3 regions of the Tardiphaga sp. 37S4 genome follow, and region 1 is predicted to be linked to each of the others. Evidence: predicted binding sites of a transcription regulator. Region 1 holds the regulator's gene; each other region holds the start of a gene.
What was found. The regulator PhoB, encoded in region 1, activates phosphate uptake and scavenging genes when phosphate is short. The targets are predictions, from matches to a motif close to TGTCATNNANCTGTCAT.
Positions count from the first base shown of each region.

Region 2: LPB73_RS24635 (alkaline phosphatase D family protein) is a predicted target of PhoB. The motif match lies at 2,216-2,232, and genes of this name have one in related genera.
Region 3: LPB73_RS26275 (DUF2794 domain-containing protein) is a predicted target of PhoB. The motif match lies at 2,081-2,097, and genes of this name have one in related genera.

Region 1 covers NZ_CP088008.1:4,990,432-4,996,135, reverse strand. The annotation lists gene pstA (phosphate ABC transporter permease PstA) at 1-712, shown strand, start outside; gene pstB (phosphate ABC transporter ATP-binding protein PstB) at 709-1,536, shown strand; gene phoU (phosphate signaling complex protein PhoU) at 1,565-2,278, shown strand; gene phoB (phosphate regulon transcriptional regulator PhoB) at 2,369-3,073, shown strand; gene LPB73_RS23710 (GcrA family cell cycle regulator) at 3,176-3,685, opposite strand; gene LPB73_RS23705 (aspartate aminotransferase family protein) at 4,132-5,370, shown strand; gene argF (ornithine carbamoyltransferase) at 5,370-5,704, shown strand, end outside.
Region 2 covers NZ_CP088008.1:5,200,119-5,205,822, reverse strand. The annotation lists gene LPB73_RS24640 (TonB-dependent receptor) at 1-1,845, opposite strand, end outside; cobalamin riboswitch at 1,947-2,136, opposite strand; gene LPB73_RS24635 (alkaline phosphatase D family protein) at 2,282-3,835, shown strand; gene typA (translational GTPase TypA) at 4,068-5,704, shown strand, end outside.
Region 3 covers NZ_CP088008.1:5,531,492-5,537,195, reverse strand. The annotation lists gene acnA (aconitate hydratase AcnA) at 1-751, shown strand, start outside; gene LPB73_RS26280 (DUF1223 domain-containing protein) at 920-1,672, shown strand; gene LPB73_RS26275 (DUF2794 domain-containing protein) at 2,109-2,471, shown strand; gene LPB73_RS26270 (GNAT family N-acetyltransferase) at 2,487-3,011, opposite strand; gene LPB73_RS26265 (Bax inhibitor-1/YccA family protein) at 3,094-3,882, opposite strand; gene LPB73_RS26260 (ABC transporter permease) at 4,195-5,704, opposite strand, start outside.

The sequences.
Region 1 (5,704 bases):
CAGTCTGCAGATCTTCACCCAGAACACGCCGCCGCCCGGCTCCATGGAAGGCGGCCTGCTCAATGCCATCGTCGGTTCGATCATCATGACCGTCATCGGTGTCGGCATCGGCGCGCCACTCGGCCTGTTCGCTGGCACCTATCTCGCGGAATACGGCAAGCACGACAAACTCACCTCGGTGATCCGCTTCATCAACGACGTGTTGCTGTCGGCCCCGTCCATCATCATCGGCCTGTTCGTTTATGGTGCGGTGGTGGTTCCGATGGGCGGCTTCTCGGCTCTCGCCGGTTCGCTTGCGCTTGCCGTGATCGTGATCCCCGTCGTGGTTCGCACCACTGAAGATATGCTTGGTCTCGTGCCGAACCCGCTGCGCGAAGCGGCCTCGGCGCTTGGCCTGCCGCGCTCCCTGGTCATCAAGCGGATCGCCTATCGTGCAGCCCGCGCCGGTCTGATCACCGGTGTGCTGCTGGCGACGGCGCGTGTCGCAGGTGAAACGGCGCCGCTGCTGTTCACCGCGCTGAGCAACCAGTTCTTCAGCCTCGATCTCACCAAGACGATGGCCAACCTGCCGGTGACCATCAACAACTTCGTGCAGAGCCCCTACGAGTACTGGAAGCAGCTCGCCTGGAGCGGTGCCCTGATCATCACCTTGACCGTACTTGCCCTTAACATTGGCGCGCGCATTCTCGGCGCCGAGAGGACAGCAAAATGAGTGAGCTTTCTGTGTCGTCTGGCGTTCCTTCCGTCTCGATGCCGCCGCCGTCGGCCCTGCAGGGCGAGACCCGTCCCAAGGTCACCGTGCGCGACCTGAACTTCTACTATGGCGAACACCACGCCCTGAAGAAGATCAACCTGACGCTGATGGCGAACCGCGTAACCGCATTCATCGGCCCGTCGGGCTGCGGCAAGTCCACGCTGCTGCGCATCTTCAACCGCATGTATGATCTGTATCCCGGCCAGCGCGCCGAAGGTCAGCTCATGCTCGACAACCAGAACATTCTGGATCCGAAGCTGGATCTCAACCTGCTGCGCGCCCGCGTCGGCATGGTGTTCCAGAAGCCGACCCCGTTCCCGATGACGATTTACGAAAACATCGCCTTCGGTATCCGCCTCTACGAAAAGATCTCCAAGTCGGAGATGGACATTCGCGTCGAGAGGGCGCTGCGCGGCGGTGCACTCTGGAACGAAGTCAAGGACAAGCTCAACGCGTCGGGCCTCAGCCTGTCGGGTGGTCAGCAGCAGCGCCTGTGCATTGCGCGCACCATCGCGGTGCGGCCGGAGGTGATCCTGTTCGACGAGCCGTGCTCGGCGCTGGATCCGATCTCGACCGCGAAGATCGAGGAGCTGATCGACGAGTTGAAGGATCAGTACACGATCGCGATCGTGACCCATAACATGCAGCAGGCTGCCCGCGTCTCCGACAGCACGGCCTTCATGTATCTCGGCGAGTTGATCGAGTTCGATCAGACCAACAAGATCTTCACGTCGCCGACCGATCGCCGCACCCAGGATTACATCACCGGCCGCTTCGGCTGACGCGACATATTCGCGGGAGGAATTTGAGATGGCTTTTGAACACACCACCAAGGCTTTCGACGACGATCTGCAGGAGCTGACCCGTCTCGTCGCCGAGATGGGTGGCCTCGCGGAACGGCAGATCGTCGAATCCGTCGATGCGCTGATCCGCCGGGACGTCGCGCTCGGTGCGCGCGTCGTCGCCACTGACTCCGAGATCGACCAGTTGCAGCGCACAATCGAAGAGCGCGCCGTGCTGACCATCGCCAAACGCCAGCCGATGGCTGTCGATTTGCGCGAGATTGTCGGCGCGCTGCGCGTCGCCACCGATCTGGAACGCATCGGCGATCTCTCCAAGAATATCGGTAAGCGCGTCAATGCACTCGACAGCGACTTCCATCCGCTGAAGCTGATCCGCGGCCTCGAGCACATGACCGACCTCGTGACCACCCAGGTCAAGGCCGTGCTCGACGCCTATGCCGCACACGATCTGCCCGCTGCGATGACGGTGTGGAAGGGCGACGAGGAAATCGACGCGATCTGCACCTCGCTGTTCCGCGAACTCCTGACCTATATGATGGAAGACCCGCGTAACATTTCGTTCTGTATCCACCTGATGTTCTGCGCCAAGAACATCGAGCGGATCGGTGACCATGCCACCAATATTGCGGAAACCGTGTTCTACATGATCGAGGGCCAGCAAATCCTCGACAAGCGCCCGAAGGGCGACATGACCACATTCGCGAATACGCCGACGGTCTGAAGCATGATCCGGGAAGTGGAAGCCAGTCTTCCGCAAGGATCATGATCTAAAGGCTTTTCGGACGTCACTGAGGATATTGACCATATGGCTGTGAATGCACGCATTCTGGTGGTGGAGGACGAGGAAGCCCTCACGACGCTTCTTCGCTACAACCTCGACGCCGAAGGCTATGATGTTGAAACCGTCGCTCGCGGCGACGATGCCGATACCCGCTTGAAGGAGCGGGTGCCGGATCTCGTGGTGCTCGACTGGATGCTGCCGGGCCTGTCCGGCATCGAACTGTGCCGCCGCCTGCGCGCACGGCCCGAAACCAAGGCATTGCCGATCATCATGCTGACGGCGCGCGGCGAAGAGAGCGAGCGCGTTCGCGGTCTCGCCACCGGTGCCGACGATTACATCGTCAAGCCGTTCTCCGTGCCGGAGCTCCTGGCCCGCGTGAAGGGCCTGCTCCGTCGTGCAGCTCCCGAGCGTCTCGCCACCGTCCTGGCGTTTGGCGACATCGAACTCGACCGCGACAAGCGCCGCGTCGTGCGCTCAAGCCGTCCGATCGATCTCGGTCCGACCGAATATCGCCTGCTGGAGTTCTTCCTGGAACATCCGGGCCGCGTGTTCAGCCGCGAGCAGTTGCTCGACAGCGTCTGGGGCCGCGACATCTATATCGACGAGCGCACCGTCGACGTGCATATCGGCCGCCTGCGCAAGCTGCTCAACCCCGCCGGTGAGCCCGATCCGATCCGCACCGTGCGCGGCGCCGGCTACGCGCTGGATGACCGCTTCGACAAGGCGGCGGAGTAGGTATCTTCCTTCTCCCCGCAAGCGGGGAGAGGTTAGAAGCCCCAAACAAAAAAATGCCCGGCTCATCACCGGGCATTTTCTTTGGCTTGGATATCTTCCAGCTCAGCGCGTCGGCTTCGGCACCGCGCGGCGGCGGTCGCTTGCCGGCTGATAGGCGATGCGCGAGTGATGTGCGCAATAGGGGGCGCCGGCCAGGGCCTTGCCGCCGCAGAAATAGAAGTCCGCGCTCGACGGATCGCCGATCGGCCAATGGCAGGTGGCTTCGTTGAGTTCGACCAGCGACAGGCGCTGGCTGATCGGCACAATGTTGTCATAGGCGATCGGATCGGGCTCGGCCTCGATCTCGTAATTATGGGCCAGCGCGGTATTGCCGCGTGCCATCGGGCGGGCGACACGTACCATCTGCTGCGCCGGGCGCGCCTTGCGCTGCCGCGGAGCTGCCGAGGAGGGGCTCTTGGCACGGCCGGACAGGCCAAGGCGGTGAACCTTGCCGATCACGGCGTTGCGGGTCACGTTACCGAGTTCCGCAGCGATCTGGCTGGCGGAAAGGCCGCCTTCCCAGAGTTTCTTCAACTGTTCGACGCGATCGTCGGTCCATGTCATTACCGTCATCGCCGTTTTCCCTTCGTGAGCGCCGGCCTGACCGGGCAGCGCTGCGAGTTGAGACTTCAAAAATCCCTGCGGTCAGAATCCTTTAGCGCTCACCGGGCGCGAATTTCGCGTCCGGCTGTTACGCCGCACTGGATGTGTCAAAAGGATCTACCGCCGCACGAGATGTCGTATCCGACGAGGCAAAAGCTACAATATGCCGTGACTCGCGCGCAAGAGTCGGGCATGCCGCGTCCACATGCTTCTGCAAATAAAGCTGCAAAATCGGCTTTTTCTGCGACTCCGTGTGACTCGAAAGCCGCAGTGCGCGGTTGACAGTCTTCACAGCACACATAGAATAATGCCCACGTGCCGCCCGAGAAGGGCGGCACGTTTCGTTTCTAGGGTCCGTTGTTCGATTTCGCACAGTTGTCATCGACGCGGCCGCAGTCTTTTCGATCGGATCGGTTATGACCAGCAACGCAACGTCTTCGCCCCTCTCTCAGGCTCACTTGCTGCCTGTTTTCGCGCGTGCGGATGTCGCTTTCGAGCGCGGTGAAGGCGCGTGGCTGATTGGAACCGATGGCGAGCGCTATCTCGACTTCACCAGCGGCGTTGCCGTGAACGCGCTGGGCCATGCGCACCCACATATGGTCGCCGCATTGCAGGAGCAGGCCACCAAGCTCTGGCACATGTCGAACCTGTTCAAGAGCCCGGACGGCGAGCGCCTCGCCGCGCGGTTGTGCGAACAAAGCTTTGCCGACTTCGTGTTCTTCGCCAATTCGGGTGCGGAAGCGATGGAATGCGCGATCAAGGTGACCCGCCACTATCATTTCTCCAAGGGCCACCCCGAGCGCACGCGCATCATCACCTTTGAAGGCGCATTCCATGGCCGCACTCTCGGCACGCTGGCGGCGACCGGCGCTGCCAAATATCTCGAAGGCTACGGCACGCCGCTCGACGGCTTCGATCAGTTGCCGCTCGGCGATATCGAAGCCGTGAAGAAGGCGATCGGTCCGAACACCGCCGGCATTCTCATCGAGCCGCTGCAGGGTGAGGGTGGCGTGCGTGCGCCGAGCAACGCGTTCTTTGGCGCGCTGCGCGAACTCTGCGACAAGAACGGCATCCTGCTGATCTTCGACGAAGTGCAGACCGGCATGGGCCGCACCGGCGAGTTGTTCGCCTATCAGCGCATCGGCGTGACGCCGGATGTCATGTCGCTGGCCAAGGCGCTCGGCGGCGGTTTCCCCATCGGTGCGTGCCTCGTTACGGCGGAAGCGGCCGAAGGCATGGCGCCCGGCTCCCATGGTTCGACCTTCGGCGGCAATCCGCTGGCGGTCGCCGCCGCGAATTCCGTGCTCGATATCATGCTGAAGCCAGGCTTCTTCGACCATGTGAAGAAGATGTCGCTGTTGCTGAAACAGAAACTCGCGGGCGTGGTCGACGGCCATCCTGATGTGCTCAGCGAAGTGCGCGGCGAAGGTCTGCTGATCGGCCTCAAGGCTGTCGTGCCGGCCGGCGATCTCGTGGCCGCATTGCGTGACGCGAAGCTGCTGACGGTTGGCGCCGGCGACAATGTCGTGCGCTTCCTGCCGCCGCTGATCGTCAGCGAGGCCGAGATCGAGCAGGCCGTGCAGCGGCTGGAACAGGCCTGCGTGGCCCTCGGCTCATCCGCCAAGGCATCTGCAAAGACGCAGGGAGCCGCGTGATGAGCACGTCACCGCGGCACTTCCTCGATCTCACGGCCGTGCCGGCCAGCGAGTTGCGCAATATCATGAACGCGGCTGCCGCCATGAAGGCGAAGCTGAAAGGGCGGGATGGCTCGAATGCCGAGCCCGATCGTCCGCTCAAGAACAAGACGCTGGCGATGATCTTCGAGAAGCCCTCGACGCGCACCCGCGTGTCGTTCGAGGTCGGCATGCGCCAGCTCGGCGGCGAAGTCGTAATGCTCACCGGCGCCGAAATGCAGCTCGGTCGCGGCGAGACCATTGCCGACACCGCGCGCGTGCTGTCGCGCTTCGTCGACATCATCATGATCCGCAT
Region 2 (5,704 bases), 210 kb from region 1:
GACGCCGCGCGACGACTGCTGGCCGACCTGGACGACCATTGACGGCAAGTTCGGATCGCGCGCCAACAGGTTGTTTTTGACGATCTGATAGCCGGCTAAGGTCCACTCGCCGCGGCCACCCCAGAACGATTGTTTGACGCCGATCTCGACCTGCTTACCTGTCGCTAGTTCGAAGTTCTTGTTTGTCGCCGCCAGCGAGACTAGTCCGCCAACCGGATCTACGGCTGTAGAATATTGGCCGTAGAAGGCCAGGTCCTTGATGGGCGTATAGACCGCTCCGGCGCGCCAGCTGGTCGCTGAGAAGGATTTCTCGAAACTGTTACCGGGGGTGACGTAGTCGGTGCGATTGATAGTCGGCTCGTCCTGCCGGATCCCAGCGATCAGAGAGAGTTGTTCCGTGATCGACAGACGGTTCTCGGCGAATAGGCCGTACTGGTTGGTCGTGGTGCTGAAGCCCGGAACCGTTTGGGTCGTTGTCGCAGCGAAGGAGCCAGGGAAGAAATCGGTGAGCGACACCGACGACGTGCCGCCATAGGGCGAGTTGTTGGTGTGTTTGAAGTCGATCTGGTTGACGTCGAAGCCGGCGACAAATTCGTTAACCATGCCAAAGATATGGCCGCGGAACGTCGCGTCGAAGCGGTCGCCGATCTGCTGCTGGTCGTGGAAGATCTCGATATAGTCGCTGCGATTGATGCGGCCCGTTGCGGCGCTGAAGTTGTAGGTCTCGACGTCTTTCCAGTGCCGCTGGCTGTTCAGGTAGTACAGGGTGTTGCGCAGCGTAATGCTGTCTGTCACCTGCCACTCGGTCTTCACCTGGTTCCAGCTGTCCTGATAGCGGATGCTGCTGTCGCCGACATTGTAATTCCTGAAGCGCAGGGACTCATCGAGCTTGCCGTTGATCAGCGGTGTGCCGAAATAGCGCGACGGGCTGCGATCGCCGTAATCCGTAGAGATCGTCCAGGTGATGTCTTCGGTCTGCTTGATCTGGACGGCGGCATGCACTTCGACATTGGAGGTGTTGTCACGATCGACCCAGCCGTCCGACATGTTGCCGGTCGCGGTGATGCGATAGGCGACATCCTTGTTGATCGGTCCACCGCTATCCACTGCAATGCGCCGGGTCATGTTGCTGTCGAGCGAGATTTCGGCCTGATTGCGCGGCACCCAAAGCGGCAGTTTCGAGATGACGTTGATGGCGCCGCCGACGGCACCTTCGCCATACATCACCGATGCCGGGCCGCGTAGCACCTCAACGCGCTCAGCTGACCAGGTATCATAGGGGAAGGTCAGTGTGCCCGAGCCGACATAGAGCCGTGTGCCGTCATACAGAGTCATCACGGTGCCGTTGCCGGTGAAGCCGCGGGTGTTGAAGGCGATGCTGCCATTGCCCGGCGCCGGGCTTGCGGTGAAGCCGGTGGCGTTCTGTGTCACGGCGTCAATCAGGTTCTGCTGGCCGCGTTCGGCCATGGTTTCCGCCGAGATCACTTCGACGCTGGCCGGCGTCTGCAGGCGCGTGAGGCCGAGGCGGCTGCCGGTGGATGTAGTGCCTGTGAGGTTGAGCGTCGGCGCTGCGAAGACAGCGCCTGTCGGCGTGGCAACCGGCGCGCCGGTATTGGCAGCGACATTGCGCTGTTGCCGCGAGCGCGTAGCGCGCGATGCATTGCCGTTCGTGGCGCGGCGTGCGCGCTGAGGCGTCGCTGACGGCTGAACGACAACAGGATCGAGCGTCTGGCTCGACTGTGAGGTTTGCGACCAGCTTTCGCTCGGACACAACAAGCAGGAGAGAGCAACAGAATAAAGAAAGGGAGTATGTCGCTTCAATGCGACGGGAGAAACGGAGGTCATGAACAGGACTCGCGGTTACGTGGCACGTCACCGCAAACCAAGTCGCCCCGCCCAAACAGGCAGTGTGACTTCCACCAGGACACCCCGCCCAATGTGCTCGCGTGTGACCACGACTGGCGGCAGGTCTCCTGGCTCGCGGGTCAATGCCTGTCGCCGCCTTCCCAGGTGAACACCCAGTGGCTCTTGGCGCAGGCTCGCCGCTTACAGTTGCGGGGGCAGCCGCGGAATCGGGGGATCCCCCTCACCGCATTCCCTTTTGATCCCCGAAGGGAACCGTCGCGTTCACGTTAAGGTGAAATTTCCAAATGTGTCAATCAAGCTGCCAGCCATTCGCAACTTGCTTTGGCGGGTGTTGATATTGCGCATCACCTGTCATCGCAGCGTCAAGTGTTCTGCCTAGCACCACGGGTGCCAGAGCCAGGATCAGGAGTTCGCCATGGCGCTACGTATCTCCCGCCGTCGTTTTCTCGCGCACTCAGCCGCAGCAGGCGCGAGCTTCCTTGCGATGCCCTATCTCAGCCGCGCCGCCGATCGCCCGATGGTGTCGCATGGCATTCAGTCCGGCGATGTCGGGATCAATAGCGGTATGATCTGGTCGCGCGCCGATCGACCGGCGCAGATGATGGTGGAAGTCGCCACTACCGAATCCTTCAGCAATGCGCGCATGTTGCCGGCTATCACGGCGCTGCCCGAGAGCGATTTCACGGCGAAGCTGCTGCTCGATAATCTGCCGGCCGGGCAGGATATCTTCTACCGCGTCAAATTCCGCGATCTCTCGCATACCGAGATCGTCGGCGAGCCGGTGATCGGTCGCTTCCGCACCGCGCCGGCGGATCGCCGCGATGTGTCCTTTGTTTGGGGCGGCGATGTCGCCGGACAGGGCTGGGGAATCAATGCCGAGGATGGCGGCATGGTCACCTATGCCACCATGCGCAACCACAACCCGGATTTCCTGATCCATTCCGGCGATACGATCTACGCCGATGGTCCGATCCTGCCTGAAACGAAACTGCCTGACGGCACGATCTGGAAGAACACCATCACGGTGCCGGAGAAGGCGAAGGTCGCCGAAACGCTCGATGAATTCCGCGCCGCGCACAAATACAATCTGCTCGACGACAATGTTCGCGCCTTCAATGCGCAGGTGCCGATCTTCGGCCAGTGGGACGATCATGAAGTCACCAACAACTGGTCGCTCTCGAAGCAGTTGCCGTCGTCTTACAAGGAGCGCGACATCACGCTGCTGGCTGCGCGCGGCGCCCGTGCCTTTCACGAGATGTATCCGATCTCGGTCAATCCGGCCGAACCCGGCCGCGTCTATCGCACGCTCAATTACGGCCCGCATCTCGATGTCTTCATGCTGGACGAGCGCAGCTATCGCGGGCCCAACGGCCCGAACCTGCAGGAGAGCTATGGTCCCGATGCGTATTTCATCGGTCCGGAGCAGATGGCCTGGCTGAAGCGCGCATTGATGGCCTCGAAGGCGACCTGGAAGGTCATCGCCTCGGATATGCCGATCGGCCTCGTCGTCTATGACAACGCCGCCGACAAAACCGGGTCTGAGGCCATCGCGCAGGGCGACGGACCAGTGCGGGGCCGCGAGCTGGAAATCGCCGATATCCTGCGCTTCATCAAATCGGCCGGTATCCGCAACACGGTCTGGCTGACCGCCGACGTGCATTACACGGCGGCGCATTACTACAATCCGGAAAAGGCGCAGTTTCAGGATTTCGAGCCGTTCTGGGAGTTCGTTTCGGGCCCGTTTCACGCCGGAACCTTCGGCCCGGCGGCGCTCGACAATACCTTCGGTCCCGAGGTCCGTTTCGTGAAGGCGCCGGGGCCCGATAAGCAGAATTTGCCCCCGTCGGCCGGCATGCAGTTCTTCGGTCACGTCAAAATCGACGGCCAAAGCGGCCAAATGACCGTTACCTTGCGGGATCGGGCCGATATGGCCCTTTGGGCCACGGTTCTGGACCCGAAATTGGGCTAACCATTTGGCAGATTCGCATTGTTTTTCGGCGATTTCCCCCTATATTGCGCCGCAACGCGTCCGAGTACCCGGCCCCTTCTGGCCGGGTTTGCTTTTGGAGGGATTGCCCCAGCGCGTTTTCAGACGAGGCAGTTATCGAACGCGCTCGAGCGCAAGGCATAAGCCTTTTGTTGTCGAGCATGTCTTGTTGAACCCGCTCAAGGGCACCCAGACCGTAACCAGAAGAAGACCTATGAACCTTCGCAACATTGCTATCATCGCCCACGTTGACCACGGCAAAACCACTCTCGTGGACAAGCTGCTGCAGCAGTCGGGCACGTATCGCGACAATCAGCGCGTCCAGGAACGCGCGATGGATTCGAACGACATCGAAAAAGAGCGCGGCATCACCATTCTCGCCAAGTGCACCTCGGTGCTGTGGGATGAAGTCCAGATCAACATCGTCGACACCCCGGGCCACGCTGACTTCGGCGGCGAAGTCGAACGCATCCTGTCGATGGTCGATGGCGTGATCGTGCTCGTCGACGCCGCTGAAGGCCCGATGCCGCAGACCAAGTTCGTGGTCGGCAAGGCGCTGAAGCTCGGCCTCAAGCCGATCGTCGCGATCAACAAGGTCGACCGTCAGGACGCCCGCATCACCGAAGTCGTCAACGAAGTGTTCGACCTGTTCGCAGCGCTCGACGCCACCGACGACCAGCTCGATTTCCCGATTCTGTACGGATCGGGCCGCAACGGCTGGATGGCCGACAGCCCGGACGCGTCGCATGATGTCGGCATGAAGCCGCTGTTCGATCTCGTCATCAAGCATGTCGCGCCGCCGGTGGTCGAAGAAGGTGCGTTCCGCATGCTCGGCACCATCCTCGAAGCCAACCCCTATCTCGGCCGTATCATCACCGGCCGCATCTCGGCGGGCTCGGTGAAGCCGAACCAGGCCGTCAAGGTGCTGTCGCGTGACGGCAAGGTCGTCGAAACCGGCCGTATCACCAAGATCCTGGCCTTCCGCGGTCTCGAGCGCCAGCCGGTGGAACTCGCCGAAGCTGGCGACATCGTTGCCATCGCCGGCCTGCCGAAGGGCACTGTCGCCGATACCTTCTGCGATCCGTCGGTTGAAATTCCGATCCAGGCGCAGCCGATCGATCCGCCGACCGTGTCGATGTCCTTCATCGTCAACAACTCGCCGCTCGCCGGCACCGAAGGCGACAAGGTCACCAGCCGCCTGATCCGCGACCGCCTGTTGCGCGAAGCCGAAGGCAATGTCGCGCTCAAGGTTGTCGAATCTGCCGATCGCGACGCGATGGAAGTGTCGGGCCGCGGCGAATTGCAGCTCGCGATCCTGATCGAGAACATGCGCCGCGAAGGCTTCGAACTGTCGGTGTCGCGTCCACGCGTGGTTCTCACCAAGGACGAAAACGGCAACACGCTGGAGCCAGTCGAGGAAGTCGTCATCGACGTCGATGAGGAATTCTCCGGCGTGGTCGTTCAGAAGATGAGCGAACGCAAGGCCGAGATGATCGAGATGCGTCCTTCGGGCGGCAACCGCCTGCGTCTGGTGTTCTACGCGCCGACCCGCGGCCTGATCGGCTATCAGGGCGAACTCATGACCGATACCAAGGGTACCGCGATCATGAACCGTCTGTTCCACGACTACCTGCCCTATAAGGGCGAGATCGCCGGCCGCCGTAACGGCGTGTTGATCTCCAACGACCAGGGCGAAGCGGTGGCCTACGCCATGTTCAAGCTGGAAGATCGCGGCCCGATGATGATCGAGCCGGGCTGGAAGGTCTACAAGGGCATGATCATCGGCGAGCACACCCGCGAGAACGATCTCGAACTCAACGTTCTCAAGGGCAAGCAGCTCTCCAACATCCG
Region 3 (5,704 bases), 540 kb from region 1:
CATGAAGAAGGAGCCGGAGCCGACCACCGACATCGTCGATGCGCGCATCCTGGCTCTGTTCGGCGACAAGATCACCACCGACCACATCTCGCCGGCCGGTTCGATCAAGCTCACCTCGCCCGCCGGCAAGTATCTGTCGGAGCATCAGGTGCGCCCGGCCGACTTCAACCAGTACGGCACGCGCCGCGGCAACCACGAAGTGATGATGCGCGGCACCTTTGCCAATATCCGCATCAAGAACTTCATGATGCAGGGTGCTGACGGCAACGTACCGGAAGGCGGCATGACCAAGCACTGGCCCGATGGCGAAGCGATGTCGATCTACGACGCCGCGATGAAGTACCAGGCCGAGCAGGTGCCGCTGGTCGTGTTCGGCGGCGCCGAATACGGCAACGGCTCGTCGCGCGACTGGGCTGCGAAGGGCACCCGTCTGCTCGGCGTTCGCGCCGTGATTACCGAAAGCTTCGAACGTATTCACCGATCCAATCTGGTCGGCATGGGCATTCTGCCGCTAACCTTCGAGAACGGCTCATCGTGGAAGAAGCTCGGCCTCAAGGGCGACGAGAAGGTCACGATCCGCGGTCTGACGGGCGACATCAAGCCGCGCCAGCAGATGGTGGCGGAAATCGTGTCGGCCGATGGCTCACTCCACAAGGAGACGCTGCTCTGCCGCATCGATACGCTGGACGAGCTCGAATATTACCGCAATGGCGGCATCCTGCATTACGTGCTGCGTCAGCTTGCAGCCTGACGCCCATACGTGGTGTGACGTAGTGCCTCACCGCGAAGTGAGTGGCTAGTGAACAGAAGGCGGCCTATGAAGGGCCGCCTTCTGGCGTTTGAGGGCATGAACGTGTTAGCGACACCAATGTGCGACACCGTCTGTTATGTGTCTCACCTCGAGCGTGGCAAAAACCTCATGAAATCCTTTGGCGGCATATCGCAGTGGACCGGCGCGCTCAGCGTGTGCGCCGCCATTGCAGCAAGCGGTAGCGCGCTGGCCCAGCCTAGGGCCGTGGTGGAGCTGTTTACCTCGCAAGGTTGCTCGTCCTGCCCGCCTGCAGACAAGATCATCGGCGACCTCGCCAAAGACCCGTCCGTGATCGCATTGAGCATGCCGATCGACTACTGGGATTATCTCGGCTGGAAGGACACGCTGGCCGACTCGCGTTTCAGCGCGCGGCAGAAGGCCTATTCACAGATGCGCGGCGATCGCGACGTCTACACGCCGCAAGTCGTCGTCAACGGCGCCACTCAGGTGATCGGCAGCGATGCCGATCGTATCCAGGGCGCGATCAGCGAAACCAAGAAAGGCACCGTGATGACGGTGCCGGTGTCGATGTCGGTTTCCGGGAAACACGTCAACGTGTCCGTTGCCGCATCGAGCAATGCGCCGGATACGGCGCATGGCGAAGTCTGGATCTGTTCCGTGTCGAAGGCAGTGCCGATCACGGTCGGGCGCGGCGAGAATCGCGGCAAGCAACTGACCTATTACAATGTCGTCCGGAACTGGCTGAAGGTCGGTGACTGGACCGGCAACGCCGCCAACTGGACGCTGCCGCTGGAGAACATCTCCAGGGATGGTGTCGATGCCGCCGTTGTTTATGTGCAAGACGGCACGCGCGACAAGCCCGGCGCGATGCGCGGCGCGGCCTATACGTCGCTACAGTAAGTCTTCAGATTGATAACTTCGGTAGCTGCTGCGCTTACGCGTGGCATGCCCGCACCATTGTGAGCCCTCGGCGAAGACTGGATTGCTTCGTCGCTTCGCCTATCGCAATGACGCTTGATGGTCTCGCAAAAGCATCCACCAAAAAGAAAAGGACCAACTTGCGTTGGCCCAGTGGGGATTAACTTCCTGCGCAGGGTCCGATCCCAACGACCGCGGGGGGCTGGGGGCTGAGGAATCCGAGACCGGAAGAACCGGACCCGACGCAGTATCTTCTTGTCGCAATCCAGAAGGGCGCCCGATGGGCCAAAATTTGGCGGCAATAAGATTCACCTGACGTTCCCGTGACGGGAAATTTCTACCATCAACCCTGCGGATCGGCCCTTGCAGAGGACCGCGGTCGGCGCGATCATGTCGGCGATATGACAGGAGGCGCTGCATGAATGTGATTCCGGGAGATACTGAGCCCACCGAGAATCGCGCGGCGACAGGCTCTGCCGCCGCCGCGCCCGTCGTCAGCTTCAACCGCCTTGAGCTCAGCCGCATCCTCAATCTGTACGGCCGTATGGTCTCCGACGGCGAGTGGCGCGATTACGCCATCGACTTTCTGCGCGACCGCGCGGTGTTCTCGGTGTTCCGCCGCTCGTCGGAAGTGCCGCTCTATCGCATCGAGAAAGATCCGCGACTGGCGCGCAAGCAGGGCATGTATAGCGTGATTTCGGCCAGCGGCATGATTCTGCGCCGCGGCCAAGAACTCGACCGCGTGCTCCTGGTGATCGATCGCAAGCTGGCGGTGGTGTAATCGATTCGCAGAGCGTCAGGGCAGCGTGCGGGCGCCGTCGCCAAGTGCGAGCTGCATCGAAACGGTATCAAGCCAGCGATCGAACTTGAACCCGACATCGGCATGCACCCCAACCATCTGAAATCCGGCATTGCGATGAACCGCGATGGAGCCAGCATTCGCGCTGTCACCGATCACGGCGACCATCTGGCGGTAGCCGCGGCTCTCGCATTCGGCGATCAACCGCGCGAGAAGTTTGCCGCCAACGCCTCGCCGTTGAGCTTTCGGATCGAGATAAATCGAATTCTCGACGGTAAAGCGATAAGCCGGTCGCGGGCGATGCGCGCTGGCATAGGCATAGCCGACAACCCGGCCTTCCAGCACAGCCGCGAGATACGGATAGCCCCCGCTCACCATCCCCTCGAAACGTCGCGTCATCTCGGCCAAATCTGGCGGGATCAGTTCGAACGTGGCCGTGCCGAACTGCACCGCCTCGGCATAGATCGCGGTGATCGCGGGCAGATCTGCCGCCGTGGCGGGCCTGATTTCAATATCGGACATGGCGCTGAGACTATTTTTGCTCCACCCAAAAGAAAAGCCCCGGCCTTTCGGTCGGGGCTAAGATCTTCTCTATGCTCTGAGCTTATTCGCGCTGTCCGAGCAGCTGCAGCAGCAGCGTGAACAGGTTTATGAAGTTCAAGTAGAGCGACAGGGCACCGGTGATCGCCGCGCGCTCGGCGATATCGCCGCCCTGCGAGGCGTAACCGTAGATGTAGTCGTTCTTCAACCGCTGGGTATCGTAGGCAGTGAGGCCCGCGAAGATCAGCACGCCGACGACCGACACGATGAACTGCAGCATCGACGAAGCGACGAAGATGTTCACGACGCTCGCGATGATGATGCCGAACAGGCCCATCAGCAGGAACGAGCCCATGCCCGTCATGTCACGCTTGGTGGTGTAGCCGTAAAGGCTCAGCGCACCGAACGAGGCAGCGGTAATGAAGAACACCCGCACGATCGATGTGTGCGTGTACACCAGGAAGATCGACGACAGCGAGATGCCCATCAGAGCCGCGAAGGCCCAGAACAGTAACTGCGCAGTAGCCGGCTTCAGCCGGTTGATGCCGAACGAGATGGCGAACACCATGACCAGAGGCGCCAGGATGAACACCCACTTCAGCGGGCTCACGAACATCGCATAGCCGAACGGCGTCAGGTAGGAGCTACCGATCCGGGCAGCAGCGCCCGACGGATCGGTCGTGACAGCCGCCATGTACACGCCGAGAGCAGCGAGGCCGGTGATGGCCAGACCGATCGTCATGTAGTTGTAGATGCGCAGCATGTAGGAGCGCAGTCCGGCGTCTACGGCAGCGGCATCGCGCGCGCCGGCCCGGCCGAAGGGGGAAGCATAGTTACGGTCTAGATCCGACATGGTCGAAACCTCGATGTTGTCCGGCTGATCGCAAAGGGTTCGCGTCGCCGGTTCGAATTATATCCCAGATATCTGCGCTTCCTGACACTAAACTCGATTTAATAAAAAATCGATGTCATCTGCGCTCGATGCCTGACCCATAGGGTATGTGGTAAACTAACACATTCGCTGCAAGCTTCCACGCGTGGCGGAATGTCGCTCCGATTTGCATTCAGGCAACTGGGTAAACTTTCAGCCTGACGCAAGCTTGGCGATTTCTCAGTCATTTTGCACGAATCAGCCCGTGCAAAGGCTGCTTCGTGTCAAAACAGGTCACAAATTCCGTAACACGGTGGCAGGCTTCTGGTTCAAGGCTACCAACGTACCCACCAGGCCCAAACCCACTGTGACAATTAGCGCCGCCAGCACGACGCCAGCCGCGCTGCCAGCCTGCCAGACAAAGCTCAGCGTCATCAGGCGCGTGACGATCAGCCACGCCGCCACCGAGCCGGCGATGACCCCAAACACCGCCGTGGCCAGGCCGATCATCAGATATTCGAGGGCATAGGCACCCAAAAGCCGCGCACGCGTTGCGCCGAGGGTCTTGAGAATCACGGCGTCATAGACGCGATGCCGGTGACCGGCGGCCAGCGCGCCACCGAGCACGAGGATGGCCGAGAGCAGCGTCACCGCGCTGGTACCGCGGATCGCCAGCACGAGATTTGTAACAACCGATCCCACAGTGTCGAGCGCTTCCCGGACCCGCACGGTGGTGATCATCGGGAATGCGTCGGCCACCGCCTTGACCAGACCGGCGTCCTGGGACGGATCGGACTTCGGTTCGGTCAGCGTGGCAATATGGGTATGCGGCGCACCGCGGAAGGTATTGGGCGAGAACACCAGGACGAAATTGATGCCGAGGCTCTGCCAGTCGACGGACCGCATATTGCCTATCCTGGCGGTGATATCGCGGCCGAGCACGTTGACGGTGACCTCGTCGCCCAGTTTGAGCCCGAGCCCGTCGGCCAGCTTCTTCTCGAACGACACCAGTGGCGGGCCGCTATAGTCGGGCGCCCACCATTCGCCCTCGACCAGCTTGGAGCCACGCGGAACCTCGTTGGTGTAACTGAGGCCGCGGTCGCTCTGCAGTACCCATTCGGCATCGGATGACGGCTTGAGGTCTTCTGCCTTGACGCCGCGCGCGGCGACGATCCGGCCGCGCAGCATCGGCACATCCTCGACGGTCGACTGCGGCTGCTTCTCCCTGAGAAACGCGCTGAAGCGGTCGGCCTCGGTGGAGGGAATGTCGATGAAATAGAACGACGGCGCCTTCTCCGGCAGCGCTGCCATGAACTGCCGGCGCAGATTGCCGTCGATCTGGGTGACGGTCACCAGCACGGTCAGGCCGAGCCCGAGCGACATCACCACCGACGGCGTCAGCGCGCCCGGCCGGTAGATATTGGCAATAGCCAGCCGCAGCATGGTCATGCTCGGCCGCGGTAATTTGCGCGCAAAAGCCATCAATGCGCCGGCGATACCGCGCAGCAAGGCGAAAACGACCATCGACGACACCACAAATACGGCAGCGACGCGTTTGTCGTAAGCGAGCCCGACCACCACCGCGATCAGCACCCCGACCACGAGTGCCATCCAGAGTATGTAGCGCAACTTCGGCCGGTGAGATTCCGTCAATGCCGCATCACGAAACAGCGCCGCAACCGGCACGTCGTGTACGCGCGCCAAGGGCCATAGGCCGAAGGCCAGCGCCGTCAGCAGCCCGTACAGCAACGACAATGCCAGCTCACCGAGATGAAGCGCCGGCACCACCGGCAGCGGCAGCAGC